DNA from 3 places in the Dactylosporangium sp. McL0621 genome. Region 3 is predicted to be linked to each of the others. Evidence: riboswitches for the same ligand, from Rfam matches in the RefSeq annotation. Region 3 holds a riboswitch; each other region holds the start of a gene.
What was found. A riboswitch is a leader RNA that binds a small molecule or an ion and turns the genes downstream of it on or off. The one in region 3 is predicted to bind cyclic di-AMP.

Region 1: linked by a shared signal. The riboswitch ahead of ACPPVO_RS44680 (C39 family peptidase) and the one ahead of ACPPVO_RS58335 (hypothetical protein) in region 3 are both predicted to bind cyclic di-AMP.
Region 2: linked by a shared signal. The riboswitch ahead of ACPPVO_RS00420 (NlpC/P60 family protein) and the one ahead of ACPPVO_RS58335 (hypothetical protein) in region 3 are both predicted to bind cyclic di-AMP.

What each region holds. Positions count from the first base shown of each region.
Region 1 is NZ_CP188259.1:9,389,088-9,398,866, reverse strand. It holds gene ACPPVO_RS44690 (hypothetical protein) at 1-1,470, opposite strand, end outside; gene ACPPVO_RS44685 (cytochrome P450) at 1,628-2,986, opposite strand; cyclic di-AMP (ydaO/yuaA leader) riboswitch at 3,326-3,473, shown strand; gene ACPPVO_RS44680 (C39 family peptidase) at 3,477-4,205, shown strand; gene ACPPVO_RS44675 (CASTOR/POLLUX-related putative ion channel) at 4,347-6,176, opposite strand; gene ACPPVO_RS44670 (hypothetical protein) at 6,471-8,384, opposite strand; gene ACPPVO_RS44665 (ArnT family glycosyltransferase) at 8,751-9,779, shown strand, end outside.
Region 2 is NZ_CP188259.1:88,336-98,114, reverse strand. It holds gene ACPPVO_RS00450 (hypothetical protein) at 1-1,041, shown strand, start outside; gene ACPPVO_RS00445 (alpha/beta fold hydrolase) at 1,025-1,822, opposite strand; gene ACPPVO_RS00440 (MerR family transcriptional regulator) at 1,883-2,674, shown strand; gene ACPPVO_RS00435 (beta-propeller fold lactonase family protein) at 2,720-4,726, shown strand; gene ACPPVO_RS00430 (class I SAM-dependent DNA methyltransferase) at 4,735-5,367, opposite strand; gene ACPPVO_RS00425 (LamG-like jellyroll fold domain-containing protein) at 5,457-6,320, shown strand; cyclic di-AMP (ydaO/yuaA leader) riboswitch at 6,429-6,563, shown strand; gene ACPPVO_RS00420 (NlpC/P60 family protein) at 6,575-7,573, shown strand; gene dcd (dCTP deaminase) at 7,617-8,195, opposite strand; gene ACPPVO_RS00410 (MarR family winged helix-turn-helix transcriptional regulator) at 8,176-8,661, opposite strand; gene ACPPVO_RS00405 (pyridoxamine 5'-phosphate oxidase family protein) at 8,729-9,235, shown strand; tRNA gene ACPPVO_RS00400 (tRNA-Gly) at 9,245-9,315, shown strand.
Region 3 is NZ_CP188259.1:12,283,159-12,292,937, reverse strand. It holds gene ACPPVO_RS58355 (hypothetical protein) at 1-79, opposite strand, end outside; gene ACPPVO_RS58350 (PQQ-dependent sugar dehydrogenase) at 254-3,082, opposite strand; gene ACPPVO_RS58345 (DUF6230 family protein) at 3,636-4,280, shown strand; gene ACPPVO_RS58340 (DUF6114 domain-containing protein) at 4,351-5,976, shown strand; cyclic di-AMP (ydaO/yuaA leader) riboswitch at 6,202-6,345, shown strand; gene ACPPVO_RS58335 (hypothetical protein) at 6,482-7,339, shown strand; gene ACPPVO_RS58330 (DUF899 family protein) at 7,447-8,127, shown strand; gene ACPPVO_RS58325 (hypothetical protein) at 8,192-8,392, opposite strand; gene ACPPVO_RS58320 (hypothetical protein) at 8,383-9,069, opposite strand; gene ACPPVO_RS58315 (family 43 glycosylhydrolase) at 9,330-9,779, shown strand, end outside.

The DNA of each region.
Region 1 (9,779 bases), 2.9 Mb from region 3:
CCAAGCGGCGGCGCCGGTCGACGGCGCGGTCCGGTCGATGCTGATCGTCACGCCACCCGGGGCGCAGTTGCCGGACGGGTCACAGCTCGGCTGGCTGGTGTAGACGACCGCCGCGCCCTCGGTCGACGCCGTCGTCGGCGGCGGCAGCGTCGCGCTGCCGCTGTCGTCGGTCGCGGTCCAGGTGACTGTCACGTCGCCGGTGTACCAACCGCCGGGGCCCGGCTCCCGGTCGGGGGTTCCGGTGACGACGGGCGGCCGGTTGTCGCGGGCCGGGACGTCGAGCTCGGCGAGGTGGATCTGGCTGAGGCCGCCACCCCGGAAGGAGGTGTACAGCAGTACGCCGGCGTCCGCACTGAGCTGCAGGCGCTCGCCGTACTGGGTCGGGGCGACCAGTTGCGTGGTCTCGCCGGTGGACAGGTCGGCGATCCAGGCCGCGCCGCTGTGGCGGACGTCGGGCGTGCTGGTGAAGTAGGTGAGGTACCGGCCGTTCGCGCCGAACGACAGGCTGCCCGGGCCGAGCTGCAGCTGGGGGCCGTCGACGACCACGGTGCGTTCGCCGGTCGTCAGGTCCAGCACGTCGAGCTCGGTCGGGCTCGGGTAATAGGCGAGCTTGGTGTCGTCGGGGCTGAGCACCCCGGAGTCGCCCATCGGCTGGGACAGCAGGCGGTCGGTCCGGTCGGCGACGGTGTCGTAGCGGTACAGCCCGGTGCTCGAGTTGTAGATGACGTAGTGGCCGTCCTGGCTGACGGTCGGGAAGCTCACGGACGACGACGCCGGCGGCGACAGCTGCACGGTCCGGCCCGTCGCGCGGTTGAGGACGTACGCGGTCTGCGTCGGGTAGCTGCCCTGCGTGGGAAGGCTTACCAGGCCGCTGTACGCGATGATGTTGCCGTCGTCGCTGATGCCGACCCGCACGTAGGCGACGGCGCTGTACAGGCTGGGCAGGGTGACAAGCGTCGTCGTGCCGGTCTGCCGGTCGCGCAGGAAGAGGTCGCGGAAGCCGCAGCTGCAGGTGCTGACGACGACGGGCCGGCCGGGGACGAGGTTGGTCGAGGCGGAGTCGAACAGCACGAAGCGAGCGTCCGCCGACAGGCCGATCAGGAACCCGCCCTGGTTGGCCGGCGCGCCGTCGCTCGCGCGGCTCACGACGTCGACCGTGTGCTGCTGCCGGTCGGCGAGGTAGACCTGCGCGTAGAGGGTGTTCCCGTTGCCGGGGTCGCTCGGCAGCGGGAGGTCGGGCCGCAGGTTCGTCGCCCAGGAGGTGAACGCGACGTACCGCGCGTCGGGCGTCATGACGGCCTGGATGCTCTCCGCGTCGGCCGGGTCGCCGGCCGCCGTCGCGCTCACGGTCGTCGTGCCGGTGACGCTGACGCCGGTGCCGGTGCCGGCCCAGGCATACAGGGCGGGCACAGGTAACGTCTGCGCTGCGGCGATCGTGAGGGCCGCCGCCATCGTGGCCAGTCTTCGCATGACGCCTCCTGCCGACGCGTACGACCGATTCTCCGACGGCGCCCGGGTCCGCGGCTCGGTTGAACGGCTCGCGTGGCGCCCGACTCGGGCCACCCGTTCCGTGAAGGCGGAACCGCCCGGCAGCGCCGCGACGGTTCGGAACCGGCGTGCGGTTTGCCTAGTTCCGGAACAGGGCGATGGGCTGCCCGTCCTTGGGGAACGGCAGCGAGTGGTGGTCCAGCGGCGCGACGTAGCCGGGGTCGACGCTCCAGTGGTATCCGCGCAGCAGCCGGTGCATGATCGCCTTGACCTCCAGGCCGGCGAAGTACAGGCCGATGCACTTGTGCACGCCGCCGCCGAAGGGCTCCCACGCGAAGCGGTGCGCGCGGTCCTCGCGGCGCTCGGGCGCGAAGCGCTCCGGGTCGAACGCCGCCGGGTTGCTCCAGTAGTCGTCCATCAGGTGGGTGAACTGGAGGCCGAGCATGCAGAGTGTGCGCGCCGGGATGCGGACGCCCTGCACGACGGTGTCCTTGACGGTGTAGCGGACCAGGACCGGCACCGGTGCGCGCAGGCGCAGGGCCTCGCGCATGACCAGGTCGATCGAGACGAGCGACTCCAGCTCGGCCATCTCCGGCGCCGGTCCGAGGGCCAGCGCCTCGGCCCGGCAGCGCTCCTGCCACTCGGGGTGCTGCCCGAGGTACTGCAGCATCGTGGAGATGGTGATTGTCGACGTGTCGTGGGCCGCCATCATCAGGAAGATCATGTGGTTGACGACGTCGTCGTCGGAGAAGCGGTCGCCGTCCTCCGTCTCGATGTGACAGAGCACCGAGAAGATGTCGTCGGTCGCCTCGGCCCGCTTGACGGGCAGGTACCCCCGCAGGAACTGCTCGAGCACCTTCCGGCCGCGGTACGCCCGGCCCCAGCGCGTGAACGGCACGTCGGCCCGGACGATCCCGGCGGCGGCCTGCACGCAGGCGATGAACGCCCGGTTGACCCGCTCCATCTCGGCCGGGCCGGTGTCGCGGGCCCCGCCCATGAACAGATCGGCGGCGATGTCGAGGGTCAGTTGCTTGAGGCGGCGGTACGCCCGGAACTCCCGCCCGGCCTCCCAGTTCGCCATGCCACGCTCGATGGCGGGGTGCAGCCGGCGGGTGTAGCCGACCAGCCGCGGCCGGGTGAACGCCTCCTGCATGATCCGCCGATGCCCGCGGTGCTCGTCGAAGTCGATGAGCATCAGGCCACGGTGGAAGAACGGACCCACCAGCTGCGACCAGGCCGGCTCGTTGGCGAACGCCTTGTCCCGGTTCTGCAGCGCCTCGCCGCAGGCGTCGGGGCCGAGCAGCATCACCGTGTCCTGGCCGAGCAGGTACGACGGCGCGACCGGGCCGTAGTGCTCCCAGTGGCGCCGGTAGAGCCGGATCGGGTCGCGCTGGTAGTCGAAGATCTGGCCGAGCCAGGGCAGGCCGCGGTCCTCGCGGCGCAGCTGCGCCAGCGGACGGGGGCCGGCGGTGCGGGGTTCCGTAGGCCGGGCCGTCATGGCTCACCTCGCGATGGCATCCTCGTTCCACCCAGCCTGGTTCCGGGCGGCCATCGTGTCAACCACCATGTCCCGCCCGCGGGCCCCTCGACTACCGTCGATCCGTGGGCTCCGACGGCGGCCGTGCTGGAGATCGCGGGCCTGGACGTCGGGCTGTCCATGGTGTTCGCCGTCGACCCCGCGCGCAGCGCGGTAGTGGGCCGGCGGGAAGGTGACGAGCACGCGAGGGCCTGCATTTGTAGGAGGGGTGGGGTGGGGCGGACGGGGTGGGCCGGTGGATGTACCGCCCAGTAATGTCCACGTGTCTGAGCTGGTCGTTTGCCATCGCCAGATGGCGCCGGCCCGGACCCGTCGAGTCGCATTGTTGCGAACCGGGGACCCAAGCAGTCCCGGGGTGAATCCGTCGGCCTCCTCGCGTAGGTCGTGGTAGGGCGTGCTTCCCGCCCGAATCCGTCAGCTAACCCGGTAGACGGCATCGGAAGGAGCCTCGATGCACCAACGCTTCACCGCGCTGCTTCGCCGCCCGATCCCCGCACTGCTCGGGACCGCCTCGCTGATGGTGGTCTCCGTGGCGACCGCGGCGCTGCTCAACGGGGGCGCCGCGCCGGCCGATGCGCACCCCGTCGGGACCGCGGCGCTGAGCACCGCGACGCCCGCACAGCCGAAGGCGACCACGCCGCCGGCCCCCGACCTGCTGGACACCGCGCCGGCCGAGAACACGGTCAACTTCGACTTCCAGTTCCAGCCCAACTTCTACTACTGCGGGCCGGCCTCGACCCGCATCGCGCTGACGTCGGTGGGCGCCGACCTGTCGCAGAACGACGTCGCCGCTCGCCTCGGCACCACGGTGAACGGCACCAACTCGGTCGCCGACGTGACCAGGGCAATGAACGGCGTTCTGGGCAAGGAGGTGTACCAGGCCCGCTTCATCGCCGGCCAGCGCGCCTCGGCCGGCGAGGCGCGCGAGCTGCAGTACGACGCCGTCCGTGCGCTGAGCACCGGCCGGGCCCTGGTCGCCAACATCGTGGGCGGCGCCACCGACCAGGCCGGCACCTACCACGAGTTCCCCGGCGGACACTACATCTCCCTGGTCGGCTACCGCGACCACGGCCGCGCCGTGCTCATCGCCGACCCGTCGGGCATGTTCGGCCCGCGCACGTACTGGATGTCCACGGACACCCTGGCCAACTGGGCCGCGGCGCGCGGCTACGTGGCCTGAACCACCTCCGTGGGCGGCGGCAACGGGCCGGGGAGCATTGTTGCCGCCGCTCACGGTCAGGCCAGGTCGGCGGGGCAGGTTGCTGGTTCCCGCCCGGACCAGGGCGATGACCGGCCCGACGGTGTACAGGGTTCTCGGCGTTCAGTCCTTGGCCAGGACGATCACCCGGTCGTCCGGGGCGAACGTCACGCTCGCCGCCTTGTCCGGGTTGAGCACGATCCCGTACGCGGGCGCGGCCTGCGCGTTCGCGGCCAGCCGGTAGCCGACCGCCGACTCGCCGCGCAAGCGGGCCGCCTCCAGCACCGTCTGGAAGTTGAGCGGGTGGCCGGCGCGGACGTACAGCTCGGCGGGCTTCAGGTAGATCTCGCTGCCCCCGGCGTCGAACAGCCGGCCGAACACGTCGGCGAGGTGCGGGTTCTCCGAGACCTGGGTCGTCATCAGGCTCAGCAGCTTGTCGCTGACGATGAAGTCGTCGGCCTGGGTGACCTGGGCCAGCTGGCGGTTGCGGTCGTCGCCCATCTCGCTGACAATCGAGAACTTCCCGTCGAGCTTCTGCTCCATGTCGCGCAGGTGCAGCAGCGTCACGAGGGTCCGCGAGTCGGCGACCTGCCGGTCGACGTCGTCGTAGCACAGCGCGATGACGTGGTCGAAGTCGTCGATGCCGAGCGACTCGAGCACGGCCCGGTCGGCGCTGTCGTCCTCGGTGAGGCTCAGCGACAGGTTCCGCACCTCGGCCGCGAGCCGCTTCAGGCTCAGCGACACGTCGTGGTGGCGCGCCACGACGACGACCTCCGAGCCGGCCGTCAGGTACTGGTCGAGCTGCTGGACGACCCCGACGGCCCGCTGGTTCCAGCCGAGGATGAGGGCCCGCTTCGGCGCCGGCACGGGATCGGGGCCGGCCACGATCAGCTCATGGTGGATCGGCGCGGGCGGCGCCATCACGACGGTGTCGTCGTCGGCGGAGATGGCGAGCAGGTGGTCGCCGTCGGCGATGCGGTAGTCGCCCGGCGGGTTCAGCAGCACGGTCCCGTTGCCCTGGCGCACGCCGAAGATCGCCGAGGTGCGGTACGAGTGCAGCGCGGTGGAGTACGGCTGCCCGGCCAGGCTCGGCTCGTGCCGCACGTAGATCTCGTCGCCGCCGAAGTCCAGCAGGTCGGTGTAGACGACGGACAGCCCCGACTGCAGGCACGTCTGCACGATCAGGCGGGCGGCGACGCTGGTGGCGTCGATGAGGTACGCGGCCGGACCGCCGGCCAGGCGCGCGGCCGGCATGTTCGACTGCTCGGCGACGCTGCCGACGATCGTGCACCGGTTCTCGGCCTTCGTGACGGACAGCAGCATCTTGACGAGGTGCGCGTCGCGGTCGTGCCCCGAGCCGGTGAGGATGATGACGGACCGCGCCTCGGCGATGTTCACCAGCGCGATGTCGTCCGGGTCGAGCGGGTCGCCGGTGCGGCACACGACGCTCGTGCTGCGCAGGTCGCCGACCTTGGCCCGGATCTCGTCCTCCATCTCGACCTTGTCCTTGTCGGCGAGTACGGCCACACAGGCTCGTCGCTTGTTGCCGTTGGCCTCGACGAGCTCGCCGATGACCGTGAACACCTGGTCGGACCAGCCGAGGATCACCGTGTGACCGGTCTCGAGCACGATCGAGCGGCCCTTGCGCAGCTCCTGCAGCTTGGCGTCGAGGCCGGTGGTCAGCACGCCGATGAACGCCGTGACGATGAAGATGCCGCCGATGGTGATGAGGAACGCGACGGCCACGAACTCCCAGTGCCCGCCGGTGTCCCCGGCGACGTCGCCGGGGTCGAGCGCGTGCAGGACGGCCTGCCACACCGACGCGAAGAACCCGCGGGGCTCGCCGTCCGCCGGGTTGGGGTCGACCAGCCACACCAGGAGCCCGCCGGCGAGCACCACCGCCACGGAGGCCAGCCCCAGCCAAGCGACGAGGGCCGACGTCCCCTTCGACATCGTCCGGTCGAACCAGTATCTGAAACGGCGACGCAGCGTAGCGGCGGCCATGGGCACCTCGGCGGGCTGGAAATCGGGCAGATCGGCGCACAATATAGCCCTTGGTAACGGCCGCGCTGTCACCTGCTTGTCGCCTGTTGCCGCAACTTTCAAGGCGCCGCCGTCGGCATCGACCGATCTCCATGGCTGAGCCGGCCTTTCGTCCACGATGCGGCTGGACAACGGCCTGCGCTGAGCGCTCCCGCGCCGGGCCGCCGCCATGGGGCGACGGTCCGGCGCGGGTACGTCGGGCGGTTACGGCTTGATCAGGCTGATCCGGGTGCCCCAGTTCGCCAGGGCGGTGCGGGTGCCGTTGCAGCTGCCGAACGGCGTCGCCTCGTACTGGGCCAGGGTGCAGGTCTGGCCGATGTACTCGCTGGCGATCCAGATGTTGCTGCCGTCGACGGCGGTGGCACCGTAGTCACCCCACCGCGGCCGCGGCGGATCGCCCACCAGGGCCTTGTAGCCGGTGAAGCCGTCCTGCGGGCCGAGGCCGGCCTTGGCCAGGTAGATCGTGCCGGCGCCGGTGCGGCCGTCGAACGCGGCGTAGGCCGCCGACGGGAAGTAGCCGTCGCCGACGAGGGTGAAGGCCATGACGCCCCGGCCGGCGGCGTTGACGCCGATCGCCGGGTACGTCAGATTGTTGCCGGCCAGGCCGAGCTGCCCCTGTGCCGTCAGGTCGGCCCGCACGGAGTCGCCGCGCAGACCGGGCCGCACGATGTACCAGCCGATGCCGGCCTTCGTGGCCCCGCCGACGCTCACCGCCGTGTCCAGCGCCCCGTAAAGCCTGCCGCCGGTGTAGGTGACCTGCTGCATGCGGGTGTCGTTGCTGTCCAGCGCGGCCAGGACCTCGGGCTTGAACGGGTCCGGGGCGCCGAGCAGGAACGTGGCGCACGGGTCGTCGTTGAGGCACTCCAGCAGTGGCGCGGGACCGGGCTTCTGGTTCGCCGCCGGCGGCAGCGAGTACTGCCGCACCCCGACCCTGGTGTTGCTCAGGCCGAGCCGCGGCGACGCGCTGTCCAGGGACCTGGTGCCGGTCAGCGCCCACGTCACGATGCTGTCGGAGACGTAGTCGCCGGTGCCGGTGGCCTCCTCGGCGGCGTTGGAGGACAGGAAGTACTCCGTGCCGCCCGCCGCGCGTTCGTAGTCGGACGTGACCGGCGACTGCGCCGGCCAGACGGTGAAGCCGTTGCGGCCACGGTCGGCGCCGGTGGTGTCGAGCTGGGTGACGAGGACGTCGGCGTCGCCGCGGGCCAGGGCCCGCTTCGAGAAGGCGTAGATCTGCGCACTGTTGTACTCGGTGCCGAAGAACGCGTACTCGTTGGTGGTGATGTAGAAGCCGTTGGCGTCCACGCCGATGTGCGGGTAGTCGCCGATGCACGGGCAGTTCGGGTGGACCGGGGTGCCGCTGGTGCCGTCGTCGGTGACGTCGAGACGGTAGATGTTCCAGGTCCCGGTCGGATCGGCGGCCACCGCGATGTCGAGGTGGTTCGCACCGGTCAGATCGCCGTCCCGGGTCGACTCGAGGGTGAGCACGACCAGGAAGAACTGATGGGTGGCCGGGTCGAACAGGCACGTCGGGTCGGTCAGCTCCGGGCCGTAGATCCCGGTCGTGCGGTCCAGCACCGGCGGGTAGCCGTAGAAGGTGTTGAGGTCGACCACGCCGGTCTGGCCGGTGCCGTCGGCGTTGAACACCCGGAACGCATCGTTGACCGCCTCCACGACGTGGCCGTTGCCGACGCACAGCGCCTGGTCGGGCGGTTCGATGGTGAACTGGTTGCCGTTGTTGGCGGTGCGCTGGTCGCGCTGGTTGAGCCCGTCGAAGCTGTGCAGCAGCTGCGGGCCGTTGCGGATCACCCCGCCGGAGGTGGCCGGTCCGGCCGGCCCGGCGCTCCGGGCCCCGGCGAGGCTGCGGTGCGCGCCGGCCGGCCGGCGCGCGGTCGAGCGGGTCAGCTCGTTGGCCTCCGGGCCGGCGTCGCGGGGTAGTTCGGTGTTGATCGAGGCGGGTTCGCCGGTGCCGGTGCCGGTCACCTTGTACGAGCCGGTCCCGACCTTCTGCACGTGCCTGGTGCTGGGCGCCGGGGTCGCTGATGCGCTGCCCGGCAGGGTGAGCGAGCCGAGGACGGTGGCTAACGCCGCCGCCGCGACCACACCGCGTCGTGTGGACATGGGTCTCCGTTCGTCAGCGGAATGGAGGATGCCGACGACCCAACGCGCCGCAGCGTCCCGGTCGGGTATCAACGTTCCACGATGGGCCATCGCCCAGTCTTGACCCGAAACCATCGACGGGAAAGCCGGGCGGCGAAACTTGTCGCTTTGATTGGCGTAAATGCGATATGCGCAAATCAATAAACCGTACGGCGGTACGTAATGGTGTACAGCCGGCTGCGGCGCCGCATGGCGGTACGGCTCGCTCCGGGGCCGGCTCGTGCGCGAGGATGACCCGCCTCCTCCGATTGGTGTACCCCGGTCTGCGACCATGAAATCGGCCGTGCGGCGCATGCGTGACCCGGTGACCGCTGACAGCCTGGAGCGGTGGATGTCCTGAGAACCACCGAGGCGCCCCCGCCGGTCGGCGTCGCCGCGTTCGACCGGCGGGTGCTCGCGGTCGGCGGCGTCGTCTTCGCCGTGCTGATGGCCCTGTCGACCCGGTACGGGTTCCAGCGCGACGAGCTGTACTTCCTCGACTGCGCCCGGCACCTGCAGGCCGGCTACGTCGACCAGCCGATGCTGGCCCCGCTGCTGGCCCGGGTGTCGCTGGAGCTGTTCGGCGAATGGCTTCCCGGGCTGCGGCTGTGGCCGGCGCTGGCGGCGGGGGCGACCGTGGTGATCGGCGGGCTGACCGCCCGCGAGTTCGGTGGTGCGCGCCGCGTGCAACTGTTCGCGGCGGTCGCCACCGCCACCATGCCCGCGCTGTGGGCCGCCGCGCACGTTGCCAACACGACGCCGTACGCCGTGCTGGCACTGGCCGCGCTCGCGTTCGTCGTCGCGCGGATCGGGCGTACCGGCGAACCGCGGTGGTGGCTGCTCGCCGGCCTGGTCGCGGGTCTGGGGCTGGCGAACAATCACCAGGCCGCCTTCTTCGCGTTCGCCGTCGTCGCCGGCGCCCTGCTCAGCGGCGGGCGGCGGCTGCTGTTCAACGGCTGGTTCGCCGGCGGGGTCGCGATCGCCGCCGCGTTCGCCGGGCCCGAGATCTGGTGGCAGGCCCAGCACGGCTGGGCGACGATCGAGATGACCCGGAAGCTGAACCAGGAGAACGGCGGTCTGCCCAACGCCCCGGTGTGGGTCGTCGGCCAGCTGCTCATGGCGAGCCTGGCCCTCGTCTGGGTGTGGGCCGCCGGCCTGCGTCACCTGTGGCGCACCGGGCGCCCCCTGTGGCGGGCGCTGGTCTGGGCCTACGGGCTGCTGTTCGTGCTGTACGCCGTCACGACGGGCGTGAAGGTGTACTACCTCATGGGCGCCTACGTGTACCTGCTCGCGGCCGGCGCGGTGGCCGTCGACGGCTGGCTGTACGCACGGCGGCGGCGGATCCGGATTCTCGCCGTCGCGACCGCGCTCGGCACG
Region 2 (9,779 bases), 510 kb from region 3:
CTGAACAAGAACAACGCCAGCGAGGAGAACAGCTTCTTCGGCTGGCCGCTCGCCCTGGTCCTGGTGACCGGCGCGATCGCGCTGTGGCGCAACCGGCTCTCCCGGGCGCTGTTCATCACCGCGGGCGCCTTCGCCGTCTTCTCCCTCGGCCCGACGCTCCGGTTCAACGGCGTCGACCGCACCGAGACGCACGGCCCGTGGAAGTGGATCAGCCAGCTGCCGCTGTTCGACTCGGTGGTGCCGACCCGGCTCGGCCTCATCGTGACGGTCTGCGTCGGTGTCGGCCTGGCCCTGCTGGTCGACAAGCTGGTGGTGGAGCGGCTCCGCCCGGTGGCGGCCACCGTTCCGGCCGAGGTTCCGGCGCTCGAGCCCGAGCCGGCGCTGGTCGGCACCGGCTCGTCCGACTCCGCCGCCTCCGGCGAGACGCCCGTCGAGAAGCCCCCGGCCCGCCCGCTCGGCCGTCCCGAGCCGTCCCCGCGCCGCAGCCCGAAGCTCGCCCTGGTCTGGGGCGTCGCGCTGCTGGCCGCGCTGGTGCCGCTGTTCCCGACCCCGCAGCCCGCCGACGGCCGCCCGCCGCTGCCGGCGCTGTTCACCAACGGCAACTGGCGCACGAAGCTGCCCCCGAACCCGGTGGTGGCGCCGCTGCCGGGCGGCTGGGACGACAACATCAAGATGATGCGCTGGTCGACCGAGACCAACTTCGAGGTGAAGGTGACGGCCGGGTACTTCCTCGGCCCGAACGACACCAACCCCGAGGACAAGTTCGCGCACTTCGGGCCCGGCTACCGCGACACGATCATCTACCTCAACGGGGTCATCCGGCAGCGCACCTCGCCGGCGGTGACCGAGCAGCAGAAGCAGATGATCCGCGCGGACATCCGGTTCTGGAAGGCCACCAACCTGGTGATGCCGGTCGGGTACTACAACGAGAAGGTCCTGCGCGAGACGATCGACAAGCTGGTCGCCCCGGACGTGGCGCCGGCCCAGGTCGTCGACGGGGTCTACCTCTGGGACGTGCGCTCGATCAGCGGCACCGGCTGAGCACCAGCTCCGCGGCCCGGCGGGGATGCATCTCGGGGATCCAGTGGCGCACGCCGCGCAGGATCTCGAAGGTGTACTCCCCGTCGACCCACCGCCCGCAGCGGCGCGCCAGCCGCTCGGTGACGAACTCGTCGCCATCGCCCCACACGAAGAGCGTCGGCACGGTGACCCGCGGGAAGTGCTTGCGGCCGGGGACCAGCATCGCGCGGTACCAATGCAGCGCCCTTCGGTTTCTCGCCGTGGCGTAGCGGCGCGCATGCTCGGCCCCGAGCCCGCTGCGAACGAGCCGGCGCTCCAGGAACCGGGGCGTCAGGGCCAGCTCCGGCAGGACCGGCAGCTGGAAGAGGCCGACGTAGGCCGAGCGCCACAGCTGCCTCGCCCCGGCCCCGGCCCACGCGCCGCGGTGCGGCACCGAGAACGCGGTGAGCGTGCGGACGCGCTCGGGGTGCCGCCCGGCCACGTGGAACGCGAGCGCGGCGCCCCAGTCGTGACCGACCAGGTCGAACCGGTCGACCCCGGCGGTCCCCGCCAGCGCGAGCACGTCGGTCGTCAGGACGTCCAGGGTGTACCGCCGCCGCGAACCCGGGCTCCCGTGCTCCGCGTATCCGCGCAGCTCGGGCACGAGCACCCGCCGCCCCGCGGCCACGAGCAGCTCCGCGACCCCGGCCCAGGCCCGGCGGTCCTGCGGGAACCCGTGCAGCAGCACGACCGCGGGCGCGCCGGGGTCCCCGAGATCATCGACCTCGAACTCGAGCCCGTCGTTGGCGAATCGCTCGACCATCCGATCATTCTGCGCCCGGGACTTGAACCTGACGGACCGTGAGGACCTAGCGTCGACGGCGTGGAGCAAGACCGCGACATGAGGGTCGGCGAGCTGGCCCGGGCGACCGGGCTGACCGTCCGGACGCTGCACTACTACGACGAGATCGGGCTGCTGACGCCGTCGCAGCGCAGCTCGGGCGGGCACCGCCGGTACAGCGGCACCGACATCCAGCGGCTGTACCGCATCTGCCTGCTGCGCCGGGTCGGGGTGCCGCTGGAGCAGATCGCCCGCGCGCTCGACGACCCGGCGTGGAGCCTGTCCGCGGCCGTGCACCGGCACCTGGCCGAGATCGACCACCGCCTGGCCGCGGCCCACCGGCTGCGCACCGGGCTGCAAGGCATGGCCGACGCGCTCGGGGCCGACGACCCGCCCGACGCCGAGGCCCTGCTCACCACCGTGGAGGAGATGACCATGCTGCAGGGGACGATCCAGCGCCGCATCATCGGCCTGGTGTACGAGGATCTCGAGGCGATGCACGCGTACCTCGTGGACGTGTTCGGGCTCGGCCCCGGCCGCGTCGAGCGGGGCCCCGACGGCACCGTCCTCCACGCCGAGGTGGAGGCGGGCGACGGGGTGATCTGGCTGCATCGGGTCTCGCCGGACTTCGGGCTGGCCTCGCCGCGCACGCTCGGGGTGACCACCGCGGGCGTGTCGGTGCTGGTCGACGACGTGGACGCGCACCATGTACGGGTCGCCGCCACGGGGGCGGCGATCGTGTACGCGCCGATGGACCAGCCCTACGGCGTGCGCGAGTACAGCGTCCGCGACCCCGAGGGCGGCTTCTGGTCGTTCATGACCCCGCTGGACTGATTTGCCGGGGCAACATCGATCGGCGTTGCGAGCCATAATCCGTTCGTGCGTAAACCCTTATTTGCCGGGATCACGGCGGCGGCGGTCGGTGCGGCCGTCACGCTCGTGGCCCCGGCGATTCCGGCCACCGCGGCCACCGCGGACCGGCCGGTCATCTACGTTGCCGACACCGACGGCAACTACCTCGGCGTGTTCGACGCGAACACCTACGAGTACCTCACCGTCATCCCCGTCGCCCTGCGCCCCACCGGCCTGGCGGCCACCCCGGACGGCGGCCGGGTCTACCTCACCGAAAACGGCGCCGCCCAGGTCTCGGTGCTCGACACCGCGACAAGCACAGTCGTCAAGACCATCGCCGTCGGCACCGAGCCGCGCGGCATCGCGATCACGCCCGACGGCGGCCGCGTCTACGTCGTGAGCGGGTCCAACACGGTGAAGGCGATCGACACGGCCACCAACGCGGTCGTCGCCACCATCGGCGTCGGCACCGACCCGGACCACCTCGTCGTGAGCCCGGACGGCCGGCGCGTCTACGTGCCCAACTCCGGCAGCGGCAACCTGACGGTCATCGACACGGCCACGAACACGGTCGCCGCGACCGTCGCCGTCGGCCACGAGCCGCACGCGGTCGCGCTGACCCCGGACGGGCGTCGCGCCTACGTGGCCAACTCCGCCGCCAACACCGTCTCGGTGCTCGACCTCACGACGAACACGATCACCGCGACCGTGCCCGTCGGCAGCGGGCCGCTCGGCATCGCCGTCACGCCGGACGGTGGCCGCGCCTACGTGTCCAACTCGCTCGGCAACACCGTGTCGGTGCTCGCCACCGCCACGGACAAGGTCATCGCGACCGTCCCGACCGGCAAGGGGCCGCAGACGGTGACGATGGCGGCCGACGGCACCCACGTCGTCGTGGCCAACCACACCGACGGCACGCTGACGGTGATCGACCCGGCCACCAACGCGACGACGACGACCGACTACGTGGGCGAGGGCCCGGCGGGCCTGGCGATCGCGACGGTGCAACCGGCCCCGCCGACCGCGAACCTCGTGCTCTCGTCGCTGCCGGAGTCGGGCCGCGTCTCGTTCGACGCGTCGGCCTCGAAGCACGGTTTCGGCTTCAACATCGGCTTCAGTGTCGACTGGGGCGACGGCACCGCCCCGAACGGCCAGAACTTCCACAACTACGCGCACGGCGGGACGTACACCGTGACCCTGACGGTGACCGACGACCTGAACGTGAAGGCGACCGCCAAGCAGCAGATCTCGGTGCAGCCCATCACCCGCATCTTCTCGATGCTGTCGGCCAGCAACCTGCGGTACGTCTCGGCCGAGACGGCCGGCGCGGACCCGCTGGTCGGCAACCGGACCGTGGCCGGGGCGTGGGAGACGCTGTTCCAGGTCGATGTGGGCGGTGGCGCGGTGGTGTTCCGGGCCGGCGTCAACGGCAGGTACCTCACCGTCGACCCGGCCGGCAAGCTGACCGCGAACGGCGCGGCGCGCGACGACGGGTCCCGCTTCAAGGTCATCGCCGGGGCGAACGGGTCGTTCAGCCTGCTGTCGGTGTCCAACAACCGGTACGTCAGCGGCAACAACGGCTCCGGCCCGCTCACCGCCGACCGTGCCGCGATCGGCCCGTGGGAGCAGTTCTACGCGACGAGGACCACCAACATATCGATCGACGCGCAGGCCAACTACAACTACGTGACGGCGGAGAACGGCGGCAACGCGCCGCTCATCGCCAACCGTGGCGCGCCCGGCCCGTGGGAGACGTTCGACGAGATCGAGGCCGGGGACGGGTACGTCGCCTTCTTCTCGCACGCCAACCAGCGCTTCGTGACCGCGGAGAACGGCGGCAACGCGCCGCTCATCGCCAACCGCACCGCCGTCGGCGCGTGGGAGAAGTTCTACCTGTCGGCCGGCTGGAACAGCACCGTCAGCATCCGCGCCAACGCCAACAACCTCTACGTGACGGCGGAGAACGGCGGCCGGTCGCCGCTGATCGCCAACCGCCCCGTGGCCTCGGTCTGGGAAGCGTTCACCGGACTGTAGGAAAAGCTCTACCGACGGGCGAAGACAGCGGCGCCCGGGGTCTTCGCGGCGAGGTCCAGCAGGTGCTGGGCCTCGACCGTGAAACCGGCCTCCTCCAGCCAGGCCGTCACCTTGGCCGGCGGGCGGAGATGGACGTGGACGCGCATCGGGTGGCCGCCGTAGCCCTCGGTCTTCAGCCGGTGCGCGTCGCCCACGTGGAAGCCCAGCAGCAGCCGGCCGCCGGGGCGCAGGACCCGATGGAAGTGGGCCAGCACCTGCGGCACCAGGTCGTCCGGGATGTGGATCAGGGACCAGAAGGCGATCACGCCGTCGAGCGAGGCCGCCGGCAGGTCGAGTCCGGTCATGTCGCCGACCTCGAAGGCGAGGGCCGGGTGCGTCGTACGGGCCAGGTCGACCATCGCCGGGGACAGGTCGATGCCGAAGGCGTCCACGCCGGCCGCGTGCAGGTACGCCGTGACATGGCCCGGCCCGCACCCCACGTCGGCCACGCGGGCGCCCGGCGGCAGCAGCGCCGCGAACAGGTCGAGGGTCGCCCGCAGGTACGCGTCGTTCGTCAGCGCATCCCGGACCAGGTCCGCGTAGCTGGTCGCGACGGTGTCGTAGGACGCTCGCGTGTCGTTGCGCCAATCCTCGGGGGCCACGAGCGGCAACCTTAGCCGGACCGGCCCTTTGAAACGTAGCCGTCCGAGTGACTGCGCGGATCACGGCATTCGCGGCATCATGTGCGGTTATGCGCCGCCGCCGACGGTTGTTGTTGTGTGCTCTGCTCGCCGGTCTCGTCGTGGTGGCCGGGCTCGCGGTTCGCTGGGTGGCGGCCCCGTCGGACGAGCGGGCCGACCTCTCCACCCGGCCCGGCACGTCCGCCCGGCCCGGCCCGTTCGTGCCCGGCCCCGGCATGGGCAGCGCGCCGGGAGTGGGGCCGGCCTCGAACGCGACGGCGGCCCACGGGAGCGAGGCCGGCATCCGGTACACCTTCGACGGCGGCCTCGGCGAGCCGGTCACCGACGCGGCGGGGCGGCTCGGCCTGCGGGCGCGGCGCGCGGGCGGCGGGCAGCTCTCCGCCGTCGCCCACGACGGCGGACTTGCGGTGCGCTTTCCGCCGCGGTGTGAGCATTACGGTGCGGAGAGTTGCGCCCGGGCCATCGTGCAGAGCGGTCCGGCCGGATTTCTCAATCCGGGCCGCGGATCCATTACGTACGGGGCCACCGTCCTGGTTCAGCCGAATGAGACTTCCAAAGGCGCCAATGTGGTCCAGAAAGGGTTCTCGGTCGGTGACAGTCAGTTCAAACTGCAGGTCGACGGCGAGGCCGGACAGCCCAGTTGTGTGATTGTCGGCACTGGTTCGAGCGCAATTTTCGTGGCCGTCGCGGCGCGGTCCATCGCCGACGGGCGGTGGCACCGGATCGCGTGTTCGCGCGGTAACTCCCTGCTCACGGTGGTCGTGGACGGCGCCGAGGCGGGACGCACCGCGGTACCGCCGTCACTGTCGATAGCGAACGACGACCCGTTGTGTATTGGCGGCAAGGGAACCAGCGCGAACAACGATCAGTTCGTGGGCGCAATCGATGATGTGTTCGTCACTCGAATCGCCTGACCTTAGGGACAAATCGGACAACAATCGCGCTCCGACTTGAACCTGGGAACGGTGCGCCCTTAACGTGAATTCCGGTCGGCTGGATGTCCGCGCCCCACCCGGGTGCGCCAGGCGGCACCGTCGAGTCGAATTTCGAGCCGGGGACCCACGTGTTCCATCGGGGTGAATCCGCGCGATTGCGCGGTAGGGCGACCTTCCCGCCCGAACCCGTCAGCTAACCCGGTAGGCGGCCAGGAAGAAGGAGTAACTCCTCGGTGGAGACCCATCTGAGGTGGTCGAGGCGGCCCTCCCGTCTGCTGCGGCTCCTCGTCGCCACCCTTGGCGGTCTGTCCCTCGCCCTCGGCATCACGGGCCTCGCGCACGCGGACCCCTCGCCGGGCGAGGTCGAGAAGCAGATCGACGAGAAGTGGAACCAGATCGAGCCGGTCATCGAGCAGCACAACAAGCTCAAGCTCGAGCTCGCCGCCAACAAGACCAAGCAGAAGCAGCTCGAGGACCAGATCGCCCCGCTCAAGGCCCAGGTGGACGCCGCCTTCGACAAGGTGAGCGCGTTCGCGGTCCTGCAGTACAAGAACGGGCGGGTCTCGAAGCTCGACGCCATGCTCACCACGGGGTCGCCGGACACGTTCGTCGACCAGATGACGTTGCTCAACATGGTGGCCAAGGACGAGCAGTCGCGGATCAAGGACGTTCTCGTCGCCAAGCAGCAGTACGACGCCCAGAAGGGCCCCATCGACCAGCTCATCGCGCAGCAGGCCGAGCAGGAGGCCGCGCTGGCGAAGCAGGAGACGCAGGTCAACGCCGACATCAAGACCCTGCAGGACATGCGCATGCAGGCGTACGGCAGCGCGGCCGGCACCGGCTCGCTCGCGCCGGTCGCGTGCCCGCAGCAGTACGACGGCTCGCCGGGCAGCAAGGCCGCCCAGGTCGCATGCAAGCAGATCGGCAAGAAGTACGTCTGGGCGACCGAGGGGCCGAACACGTTCGACTGCTCGGGCCTGACGATGTACTCGTGGAAGCAGGTCGGTGTCACCTACCTGCGGCACTACACGATGTGGCAGTACGAGGACACCAAGCGCGTGGCGCGGTCCGACCTCAAGGCCGGTGACCTCGTCTTCTTCTACTCCGACAAACACCACGTCGGGCTGTACGTCGGCAACGGCTGGATGGTGCACGCACCGAACTCGAGCCAGCCCGTGCAGATGAAGAAGATCGATTCTGAGCCGATATCCGGGTACGGCCGGGTGGCGTGACTTTGACGAAGGGCGGGCCTGCGGGCCCGCCCTTCGTGTTTCATCACTTGGTCGGCCAGGTCCGCCAGTTCTGCCAGGAGCGGCTCGGCGTCGGTCCGCGCTGGCCCTGGTACCGCGACCCGTACACCGCCGAGCCGTAGGGGTGCTCGGACGGCGAGGACAGCCGGAAGATGCACAGCTGCCCGATCTTCATGCCCGGCCACAGGCGGATCGGCAGGTTGGCCACGTTGGACAGCTCCAGCGTCACGTGCCCGGAGAACCCGGGGTCGACGAAGCCGGCGGTCGAGTGCGTCAGCAGCCCGAGCCGCCCGAGACTCGACTTGCCCTCGAGCCGCCCGGCGAGCTGGTCGCCCAGCGTGATCACCTCGAGCGTGGACGCGAGCACGAACTCCCCCGGGTGCAGCACGAAGGATTCGCCGTCGTCCACCTCGACCATCGACGTGAGATCGTCCTGCTGGATGGCCGGGTCGATGTGCGTGTACAGATGGTTGTTGAACACCCGGAACCACCGGTCGAGCCGCACGTCGATGCTGGACGGCTGCACGAGCGCCGGATCGAAAGGCTCGAGGCGCAGCTGGCCGCCTTCGAGCTCCTTGTTGAGGTCACGGTCGGATAGCAGCACCCTCTGAGGTTACGGGGTTCGCTTCGTCGGCCGCCCTGGTGGTCGCGGTGAGCGCCCTTTGCAGCACTTCCGCCGAGATCTCGATCTCTTCGGTGGTGAAGTGCGAAAAAGCTTCCCGCATGTGTACCCCCAGAGGCGCGAAAAACTCGTGCGCCAGCGCCTGGGCCTTGGGCTGAATGTGCAGGTGCAGCCGCCGCCGGTCCTCGGGATCGGGCCGCCGCTCGACGTGCCCGGCGCGCTCGAGCCGCACGAGGAGCGCCGTGGTGGCCGCGGGGCTGAGCGATAGCCGCCGAGCGAGCTCCCCGGGCGTCAGCGGCGTACGGTCCTCGGCCGCGCGCCAGATGTGCGCAATCGCGTTCATGTCCGTGCGGTGCAGCCCGTGCCCGCGCGCGAACACGTCGACAAACCGGTCCGCCTCGACGTTGAAGCGCCGCAGGAGGTCGATGAGATCGTCGGCACCCGTCACCGCTTCAGTTTCCCCCGTTCGGGGAAAACGGCAACGATCGTACAGGTGTTCGAGTACTTTTGGAGGCATGGCATCGTGGGCTGACTTCGCCGCCGCCGACCCCGCACTGGCGGCGTCCATTCGCACGCTCGTCTGCCAGTACGGCCCGGGCCTGGGCTACCTGGCAACCGTCCGCCCCGACGGCGGCCCCCGCATCCACCCCGTGTCCCCCGTCATCACCGACGAAGGCCTGTTCTGCTTCGTCCTGGCCTCCCCGAAGCGCCACGACCTGGACCGCGACGGCCGCTACTCCCTGCACAGCTTCCCGTCGGACGACTCCGCCGACGAGGCCTACCTCTCGGGCCGCGCCACCCCGGTAACGGACGACGTGCGCACCGCCGGCTTGGCCCGCCTGATGCACGCGGCCCCGGGCATAGACTGGAAGCTCTACGAACTATCGGTCGACCTGGCCATGTACGTGCACTACGACACCCCGACGACGTCGACCCGCACCGTGTGGAAGGACCGCCCGGGCCACGTACCGAGAGCAAGGCAGAATGGTCCGTGCACTGAGGCCGTGGATTCGGTACAGTAGGCGTCGCTCGCGGGTGTAGTTCAATGGCAGAACATCAGCTTCCCAAGCTGACAGTGAGGGTTCGATTCCCTTCACCCGCTCGGACGAGAACGCCCTGGTTTGGACGTAGTTCCGGCCAGGGCCTCTTGCATGTCCGGTCACCCGGAAGTCGCTGCGGGCCATCAGCGTGCCATTAGCCCGACTGTCCGCTGTGTCGTTGGCGCCTGCTTACCCGCTCGGATGCGAGCGCTCAGGGCTCCCGGCCCGGGGCATGCCCGGGAGCCGGATGTGCACGGCCTCTGGCGGCGGGGACAGGCTCTACCTCTAGTGAGTGAGCTTGCGGTCGATTGCGAGCCGAGGGCGTGCCGTGCTCGGCGGGGCTGCGCGGCGGCCTCATGCGGCCTTCAGGATTTCGCTACGACCGGTGACGCGGAGTTGCCGGATCTGCATCGTCTGTGCTGATGAGCTCGAACAGACCGGTCTGGAATATGCGGGCAGCCTCCCGCAAGGAATCTCTCTCGGAGCTCGGCGGACGTGAACCGGAACTTCGCCTGCTTGTCGTTCT
Region 3 (9,779 bases):
GGTGCTGGTCGATGATGCGGTGGAACTCGGCCTCCCACTGGGTGCGCGCCGCCGTGTCCGGGTTCTTGCCGGTCGGCATGGCCGGCATGTCAGCGGGGCGAGCGCGAGCGCGACCCGTCTGGAGAGCTTCATGCGAACACTCCTCGAGGCAACGGTGGCGGCCGTAGCCGGTCCGTGAGGGCCTCATAGACCCCCACGGACCAACACATCCACTCATATTCCAACGAGAAGTGTCAACGTACAGTTGCACGTACTACTGGACGAGTGTGAATTTCTCCCACGGGCCGATGGCCGTCCGGTTGGCGATCAGCGGCTGGGTGCCGCTGTTCTCCGCGGTGACGTACTTGCCGTTGGCCTGGGCCAGGAGGCTCGCGGTGCCGTCGGCGTTGCGGACCAGGGTGTACGTCTCCCAGCTACCCGCGCTCGCCCGGTTGGCGACCAGCGGCTGGCCGCCGCTGTTCTCCGCGCACACGAACTGCCCGTTGGACTTCGCCTTCAGGGCCACCTTGCCGCCGCCGAGGTCGACGACGTCGAACTGCTGGGCGGGGCCGATCGACGCCGAGTTGGCGATGAGCGGCGTGGTGGCGTCGAGCGCGGTCACGTACTGGTTGTTCGCGCCCGCGCGCAGGCTCGTCCCCGAGCCGGCGAACGTGAACGCGTCGAGGTCGAACAGGTTGCCCGCGCCGCCCTTGAACACCAGGTACAGCGTCGTCGCCGTCGCCGGCGCGCCCGAGATCGCCGCGGTGACGTCGGCGAACGTTTCCCAGCCGCCGGTCGGGGCGACCGCGGCCGAGCCGAGCAGCGTCCCGGTCGGGGAGCCGGCCCGGACCTCGATCGTGCCGCCGGCGCCGGCCGACGACACGCGGGCGGTGAACTGGTTGACGCCGGTGAGCAGGTACGGCGAGAAGGAGACCCAGTCACCGTTGTCGATGAAGCCGACCGTCGCCCCGCCCTCGGCCGTGCCGTGGGTCGCGACCTGCACGCCGCCCGACTGGGCCCCGAAGTGCTCGCCCTGGCGGTGGCGCGGCTGCAGCGTCGAGACGCCGTGCCCGGTCAGGCCACCCTTGTCGGTGTAGGAGGCGTCGAAGACCCCGAAGATGTTGGCCGCGGCGTCGTGCTCGCCGTCCACCGGTACCGCGATCGAGCCGGTGCAGCCGGTCTTCGAGGTGATCTGGTGGGAGTGGCTGTCGTGGCCGAGGAGGTACGTCACGGTGACCTTCGAGCAGTCGACCGCGCCGTCCTCGGGGTCGGTCACCGTGATCGAGAACGGCACGGTGTCACCGAAGCCGAACAGCTGCCCGTTGCCGGGAAGGTTCAGCCGTACCGTCGGGGCGGTGTTGCCCACCGTGACGACGGTGCTTGCGGTGCCGGTCAGCCCCTGCGGGTCGCGCACCGTGAGCGTCGGCGTCTTGGTGCCGTTCGAGGTGTACGTGAAGGTCGGGTTCGCCGCCGTGGAGTCGGTCGTGCCGTTGCCGTCGAAGTCCCACGCGTACGTGAGCGCGCCGCCCTCGGGGTCGGACGAGCCGGCCGAGGAGAAGGCCACCGTGAGCGGGCTCGGCCCCGACGTCTTGTCGACCCCGATCTTCGCGACCGGGGCCCGGTTGGCGCCGCCGACGTACTCGATGCGGTACAGCGCCTGGTTGTTCGCCCCGGTCCCGTAGTCGAGCACGTAGAGCGCGCCGTCCGGGCCGAACGCCATGTCCATCACCTGCGTGCCCGTCCACGGGAAGGTGGAGATCTCGCCGGGCGAGCCGTCCGCGTTGACCTTCACGGGCTTGATCCAGCGGCGGCCGTACTCCCCGGCGAAGAACATCCCGTCGAGGCTCTGCGGGAACTTGACCGGCGAGGCGAGGCCGGCGTTGTAGCGGTACACGGGGCCGCCCATCGGCGACTCCGACCCGCTCGTGCCGAACTCGGGCGGCGTGCCGGCGTCGCCGCCGTAGCGGATCCAGCTGGGCCTGGCCGCGGGCAGGGTGGCCAGGCCGGTGTTGCGGAAGGAGTTGTTCGCCGGCCCGGCGCCGCAGTTGTACTTCGGGCCGGTCACGTTGGCCGCGAAGTCCCACTCGTTGTAGGTCTCCGCGGTGGTGTTCGTGCCGGTGCAGTACGGCCAGCCGTAGAAGCCCGGCCCGGTGACCCGGTCGAACTCGACCTGCCCGCCGGGCCCCCGGTTCGGGTCGGTCGTGCCGGCGTCGGGCCCGTAGTCGCCGAGGTAGACCACCCCCGTCGGCCTGTCCACGCTCATCCGGAACGGGTTGCGGAAGCCCATCGCGTAGATCTCCGGCCGGGTCTTGGCGGTGCCCGGCGCGAACATGTTGCCGGCCGGGACGGCGTAGGTCCCGTCGGCGTTGGGGTGGATGCGCAGCAGCTTGCCGCGCAGGTCGTTGGAGTTGGCGGCGGAGCGCTGCGCGTCGTACTGCGGGTTGCGGTTGGTCCGCTCGTCGATGGGCGCGTAGGAGGCGGACTCGAACGGGTTGGTGTCGTCGCCGGTGGTCAGGTACAGGTTGCCCTGCGCGTCGAAGTCGATGTCCCCGCCGACGTGGCAGCACAGGCCGCGGTCGTTGTCGACGGTGAGCACGACCTTCTCGCTCGTGAGGTCCAGCGTGTTGTCGGCCTTCAGCGTGAACCGGGAGAGGTTCAGATGGCCCTTCCAGGCGTTGAAATCGGCGGCGGTACCGGTGGCGGGCGCGTCGCCGGCGGGCGTCGACAGGGTCGGGGAGTAGTACAGCCAGACCCAGCGGTTCGAGGCGAAGCCCGGGTCCGCGGCCACGCCCTGGAGCCCCTCCTCGTCGTGGGTGTACACGGCGAGCTTGGCGGCGACCTTGGTGTTGCCCGCGGCGTCGGTGACGCGGACCGTGCCGTCGCGGGCGGTGTGGATCACCGACCGGTCGGGCAGCACCGCCAGGGACATCGGCTCGCCGAGCTCGGCGCTGCCGAGGGCCAGCTGGACCTGCTGATAGTCGCCGGCCGGGATGGGGATGGCGGTGGCGGCCGGGGCATCGGCCACGGCGGCCACGACGGAGCCGCCGAGGGCTAGCGAGGCCGCGGTGAGCAGCCGCCGCCACCGGCGCGAGGATGGTGCCATGTGCGGGTGTCCTTCCTGAGCTGTGGGGTTCAGCCAGGCAAGACGCGCGCCGATCGCGCTTGCGCACTCGTGGACGTGGGGCGCCGACCCTGTGTCCGTTTAGTTATGGGAGCTAACTAACCATCGATGACCCGGGCTGGCAATGCTCAAATTTCGATGCGCCTTCTGAAAAAAGAACCTCGCGGGTTTGTCGTTATGAAACCGTGATAGTTACCAAGATCCGTCACGTGTGGTAGCGATCACAGTGAACGTCTGCCCGATTTGATGGCGTTGGGGACCCGTAGCCACCCGGAAACGCTCCCGTAACCGACTACGGAGCGTCGAAATTTGCGTGATTCGGGGTTACCCGCCGGTAACGACCGGCCTTGTACCCGCGCGGGTGACCCGGCAACATCGTCCGCACGCCCCGACCCGGACTCTGGACCCTCTTGGAACACCCGGCTCCAAGAACCCGCCCGGCAGCCGCCAGAGACCGGTCCCGGACGGCGCGACGCGCGCGCCCGCACCCGCAGGAGCGCCGCACCACAGCACCCCGCGACAAGAGGAGCCCTACGTGTCCGTAGCTCAGGGCAGCGCGGTGAAGGGCCGCACGCGATGGAAGCGTTTCGCTACCGTCGTCGTGCCGGCCAGCTTCATCGCCGGCGCCATCGTCTTCGGCCAGGCGACCGGCGCGATCGCCGCGTCGTTCAATGTGTCCGGCAGTCAGTTCAAGGTCTCCGCCGACAAGCTCGAGGGCACCGGCTTCGTGCAGTACGGCGGCATGGCCACGGAGAAGGGCGGCAACCCGCAGAACCCGGCCGACCCGAAGAACCACCCGGTCGCCGTGTCCGGCATCGCTCACGCCAAGCTCTACAACCTCTGCCAGTCGGTGAAGGTGCCCGGCCTGCCGGTGACGATGGTCATCCACGCCGGCAAGGACGCGAAGAACCCGGCCGAGGCCACCGACCTGCTGATCGACCTGACGTCGCTCAAGGGTGACGCCACGTTCGACAACATCCAGATCGGCATCGACGCCTCCGACCTCACCAAGGGCGGCGCGAACGCCAAGGGCCTCCAGGGCGGCTTCGCCCAGCAGGCCGACGGTGTCGTCATCACCAACCTCAAGCAGGTTGCCTGGTCGACCACCGCCGGCACGTTCAAGCTCACCGGCCTCGACCTCGGCATCTCGACGGGCGCCAACGCCGAAGAGTGCTTCTGACCGTTCCACCAGGGCCCGCGGGTGACACCCGCGGGCTCCCTGTTTGTTGCCGCAGTTCTTGGAGGACCCAGTGACCCCCTCGCACGCTTCGGCCGGCTGGCGTGCCCAGCGACCGTTCTGGGGCGGGCTGTTCTTGCTGCTGTCGGGGCTGGAGCTCTTCGTCAGCGGCAATCTCAAGCTTGCGCTGGAGGTCCACTTCGGGCCGACCGGCTTCCTGTCGTACGTGATCCCGCTGATCATGCTGCTGTGCGGGGGGCTGACCTGGTTCAGCCCGCAGCAGCGGCTCTTCTACGGGATTCTCGGCACGGTCACGGCGCTGTACTCGCTGATCGGCCTCAACCTCGGCGGCTTCTTCCTCGGGACGGTGCTGGGTCTCGTGGGCGGCGGCCTGGCGGTCGCGTGGTCCCCGGCACCGGCGCCGGCTCCGTCTGACGACGATTCGTCTTCGGACTCGTCGGCTCCGGCTTCGGACGCCCCGATGTACTACGAGGACGCGCCGCTCGACGACATGCTGGGCGACGAGACTCGCGAGGTGCCGGCTCCCGCGGCCTGGTCGCGGTCCGGTGACTCCTTCGCCGACGACACGCGCGAAGTTCCGGCTCCCGCGGCCTGGCTGCGGTCCGGTGACTCCTTCGCCGACGACACGCGCGAGGTCCCGGCTCCCGCGGCCTGGCCGCCGCCGTCCGACGGTTACGACCGGCCGCCGTCCGGGGTGCTGCGCGACGAGATCCCGACGACGAACGTGAGCCCCCTGCACGACCGGCACGAGGGGAGCGGTGCGGGCAGCGCCGATGAGCAGCTCCCCCCATCGTCCGGCCCAGGTGATCTGCCCAAGCGGCGTTACCTGGGCCCGCTCCTGATGGCCATCGCCCTGACCGCCGCCCTGGTGGGCGCGGCCAACCGGGGCGGCTCCGCGTTCGCCGCCCCGGCCGCGTGCCCGACTTCGTCGGCGGCCAAGCCCGCGGGCAGCGCTCCCGCCACCACGGGCGCCCCGGCCAAGACCGAGTCAGCGGCGCCGGCCCCCACGCCGACGCCGACCCCCACCGAGGAGAAGAAGGGCCTGCTCGGCTGGCTCGGCGACCTCTTCACCGGCGGCGACGACAAGAACGAAGGGGCAACCGCGGAGGCCTCGGCCGTACCCACCACCAGCGCACCGGCCCCCCCGCCGGCGACGACCACGCCTGACACCAAGCCGAGCACGGCCAAGCCGTCGTCGACCCCGGCGTGCGGCCTGACGAGCGCGTCGCCGTCGCCGAACAACAAGAAGGCCCAGGTCGCCGCGGGCCAGCCCTTCGTCGCCGCCAAGCCCTCGATCCTGAAGGCGGACGTGATGACGATGGACGGCCTGACCTACGACGGCGTGGCCGACCTGCCGCGCAAGGACGGCACGACGGTGAAGGTGCTGGCCTTCACCATGAAAAACTCGGTCTCGACCCCGTTCGAGCTGGACACCCCGGGCGGCCCGAGGTTGCTCATCACCAAGAGCAGCAAACTGACGGTGGAGGGCGACGTAAAGTTCTACACAACGAGCTTTTCGGCGAACGTGCTGGGCTTGTTGCCGCTGACCTTCACGCCGTCGTTCCCGCCACCGCCGATCCCGCTGCCGGGCTTCTACACGGCGTGCACGATCGAGCTGGTCTTCGTGCAGTCCAACGTGCTGACGGCGCCGGACATGAACATCGCGTACGCGAACTGACACCCTTGCGAGAGAGCCCGGCCGCTTCGGTGGCCGGGCTCTTCTCATAGTCAGAATCACGAATACGACCTCACTGCCACCGGCCGACGCGTTCGCGGCAAGCGGCCGAAGGCCGGGCCGCCGCGCGCACCTTGGCAGTTCCATTTGGGTCTTCACCTGCGGTTATGCAGCCGTTATGGTCTTAGGGTCCGCCGCGCCTGGCCGTCTCCGTTCGAGGTGACGACGGCGGCGGGCCCGCCGAGTCGTGCTCGCACGAGCCGGGGAACCAAGCAAAACTGGGGTGAATCCGAGCGGCCAAGCGCCGCGAGGTAGGGCGATCCTCCCGCCCGAATCCGTCAGCTAACTCGGTAGGCGGCATCGGAAGGAGCATCGCGTGCAGACCCTCGCATGTCGCGACACCTCGGCCTCCGGCCCCGGAGAGCGGCCCTCACAGCAATCACACGGTACGGTCCGGCAACCGTTCAGGCGCGCCTGCTAACCGTCCCCTGTGGACGGTCGATGGCTCATGTGGCTCATGCCCTCGCTCCGTGCCGACCGGATCCGTCTGTCGAGGTTGTTCGTGAAATATCGCTATCCACACGGTCCTGCCCCCCGTCACCGCCAACACCAGCGCCGCGGCCGCCATTCGGCGGCCCGCAAGAGGATCGGCCTCCGATCGGCCGCGGTCGTCGTCGCGTTCTCGGCGATCGGTGCGTTGTTCGTATCCGTGTCGCCGGGCAACCGGCCGGCCACCGTGGTCCAGGTCGACGCCGTGCAGCGGGGCGACGGCGGGCGCGCGGCGTTTGCCGAGAACCGGGCATCGCGTGGCGGAGCGCGCACGGGCGACCAGTCCAGCCAGCAACCGGCGGCTCCGGCCGGCGCACAACCGACTCAGTCGCCGGCGCCGGGCGCGGCTTCCGCCGCACCGACCAAGGCCTCGCCATCGCCGACCGTCCACACGCCCATCGGCGGGCTGGCCCAGGCCGAGATGGACAACGCCGTCACGATCATCCAGGCCGGGCAGCGGTTGGATCTGCCGGAGCGCGCGTTCGTCGTCGCGATCGCCACCGCGCTGCAGGAAAGCCATCTGCACAACCTCGCGAACTCCAACGTTCCGGAGTCGCTCAAACTCCCCAATGAGGGAGTCGGAAGCGACCACGACTCGGTCGGCCTGTTCCAGCAGCGGCCGAACTGGGGCACCGTCGCTCAGCTCATGAATCCGGCCGAGGCGGCACGCCGCTTCTACGCGGCGCTGGTGCAGGTCCAAGGCTGGGAACAGATGTCCGTCACGGTGGCGGCACAGACCGTGCAGGTATCGGCGTTCCCGGACGCCTACGCCCAGTGGCAGACCCTCGCCGGACAGATCGTGGACGCTGTCGCGTAGCTGGTGCGCCGCCACTCACACCCCGTAGGACGAGTTTGGCGCGGTGCGGCCGGGGTAACCGAGCGCGTCCGCCCTGACCGCCGTGGAGGTGGAGTATGACTGTGGAAATGACCCGGTTGGCGAACGAGTCGACGGAGTACCGCGCCGCTCGCGAGGAGCTGCGGCAGGCCGAGATCGACCTGATGCGCCAGCGCGAGCGGGTGGCCGAGTTGCGCCGTGGGCTGCCGGCGGGGACGGCGGTCGAAGATTATGTTTTCGAGGAAGGCCCGGCCGATCTGGCCGCGGGGGACGAGCCGGTCCGTCAGGTCAGGCTGAGCGAGCTGTTCATCGGGCCCGATCGGCCCTTGATCGTCTATCACTTCATGTACGGCAAGGCCCAGCACTCGCCGTGCCCGATGTGCACGATGTGGATCGACGGGTTCAACTCCGTTGTCGACCATTTGTCCCAGAACGCCGACTTCGTTGTCGTGGCCGCCGCCGACGTACCGACGCTGCGGTTCCATGCCCGGGCTCGAGGTTGGGATCGGCTCCGGCTGCTCAGCGCGGGCGACGGCACGTTCAAGTACGACCTGGCCAGTGAGGACGAAGCGGGGGCCCAGGACTCGACCATCTCGGTCTTCACGCGGCAGGCCGACGGGACGGTAAGGCATTTCTACACTTGCCATCCGTGGATGTCGGCCGACATCCGTGAGCGCGGCGTGGACCTGCACAGCCCGGTGTGGCACCTGCTCGACCTGACGCCCGCGGGGCGGGGCGGGTGGTACCCCGAGCTGCACTACGAGTCTTGAAAGAAGTGCCGCGCCGAGCGGGGCGTGTTATTGACGGCCCCTCGACGTGGCGCCAAGCCATCGGTCAGTAGGCGACGCTGATCCGGGTCTTGGGGTGCCCGGCCGTCTCGATCTCGTCGATGAACGCGACGGCGTAGTCCTCGGTACTGATGCGGCTGTTGCCTTCGGCGTCGGTCAGCAGGGCGTCACCGCCGACGCGGAAGGTTCCGGTGCGTTCGCCGGGGGCGATGTTCGCGGCGAGCCGCCCGCGTGTCGTTATCGCCAATACGGGGCTTGGGTTGCCGAGCTCAGTCGGTGCGGGGTCGGGTCGTTCGGAGCGTCAGGCCATGTGTCGTTCTCGTACGGTTCTGGGGCGTTGGCGTAGGGCTCGGGCACGTTCGCGTGGGGCGCGGGGGCCGTGCGGTAGCGGGCGGCCGGCTCTGGTTCGGCGTCCCGGTACGGGTCTGCCAAGCCGAGCCCGTCGATGCCCACCGGACGGTCCTCTGCCGGCGCCTTCTCGGGCGCCGAGCCGGCGGGTCGTGGCCAGCTTCGCCAGCGCTGCCCGCTGATTGCGCCGATGAGCAGCAGCACGCCCACCACCATGGTGGTACCTGTTCGTATCGGCGCGGCCAGATCGAGGTGGCGACCTGCCACCCACACATCGTCGCTGAACAGGTCCACCACTCGTGATGGTGCGACAAGCAGCATCGTGTAGCTCGATGCGTACACGACGCCGATCACCGTCGCCCCGAGTGGGGAGAACCGTAGCGTGCCGAGAACGCCCAGCAGCAGTCCGGCCGCGGCCAGCAGCAGCAAGGGCCGCAGGAAATCGTCAGGGCGCAGGGCGCTGCCGTGACTCGCGCCGGTGAATGCGTCGGCCGACCGTTCTTGTCCGAGTGCCAGCAGCACCCAGGCCAGTGGAGCGACGACGATCGCAGCGATCAGGGTTCGAATGTGCCGCATGCCCAGCTCCTACTGCATCGTGAGTTTCTTACTCGTCCAAAGGGCGTTCAACCGCCGCGTACCGTTACACCACTGTCGATTTTGCCCGGCGTGAAGCGCTGAGCACCTGCCCGGTGACTTGGAGCGACTTCGGGTGCGTGAGGACGGCCGCTGCCAGGCGTACATGTGAGCGAGCACAGCACCTCTTGACGGACGCGCATACGGCGCAAACAATACGGGCTCTGTTAGCGCTAACATTCGCATCCCTTGAGGAATCCGCCATGCGACGAGCGTTTCCTTTCCTGGTGTCCGTCGGCGTGCTGATCGGACTGGTCGGCGGACTCATGCCGGCCGGGCCGGCGGCGGCCGCCGACGTGGACGTCACCAGCGGCCTGCTGGTGCGGTACGACCTGACCCAGACCTCCGGTACCACCGTGACCGACGGCTCCGGCAACGGCAACAACGGCACGCTGGCCGGCGGCGGCACGTGGACCGGCGCGAACGGGCTCGCGCTCGACGGCGTCGACGACTCCGTGAAACTGCCGGACAACCTCATGGCCGGGCTGTCGGCCATCACCGTCTCGGTCGACGTCTACGTCGACCCGGTGCAGCAGACGCCGTACTTCATCTGGGGCCTCGGCAACTCCGCGACCTCGTCGTCCGGCACCGGCTACCTGTTCGCCAGCGGCGACGCGTTCCGCGCCGGCATCACCACGACCAACTGGGCCGGG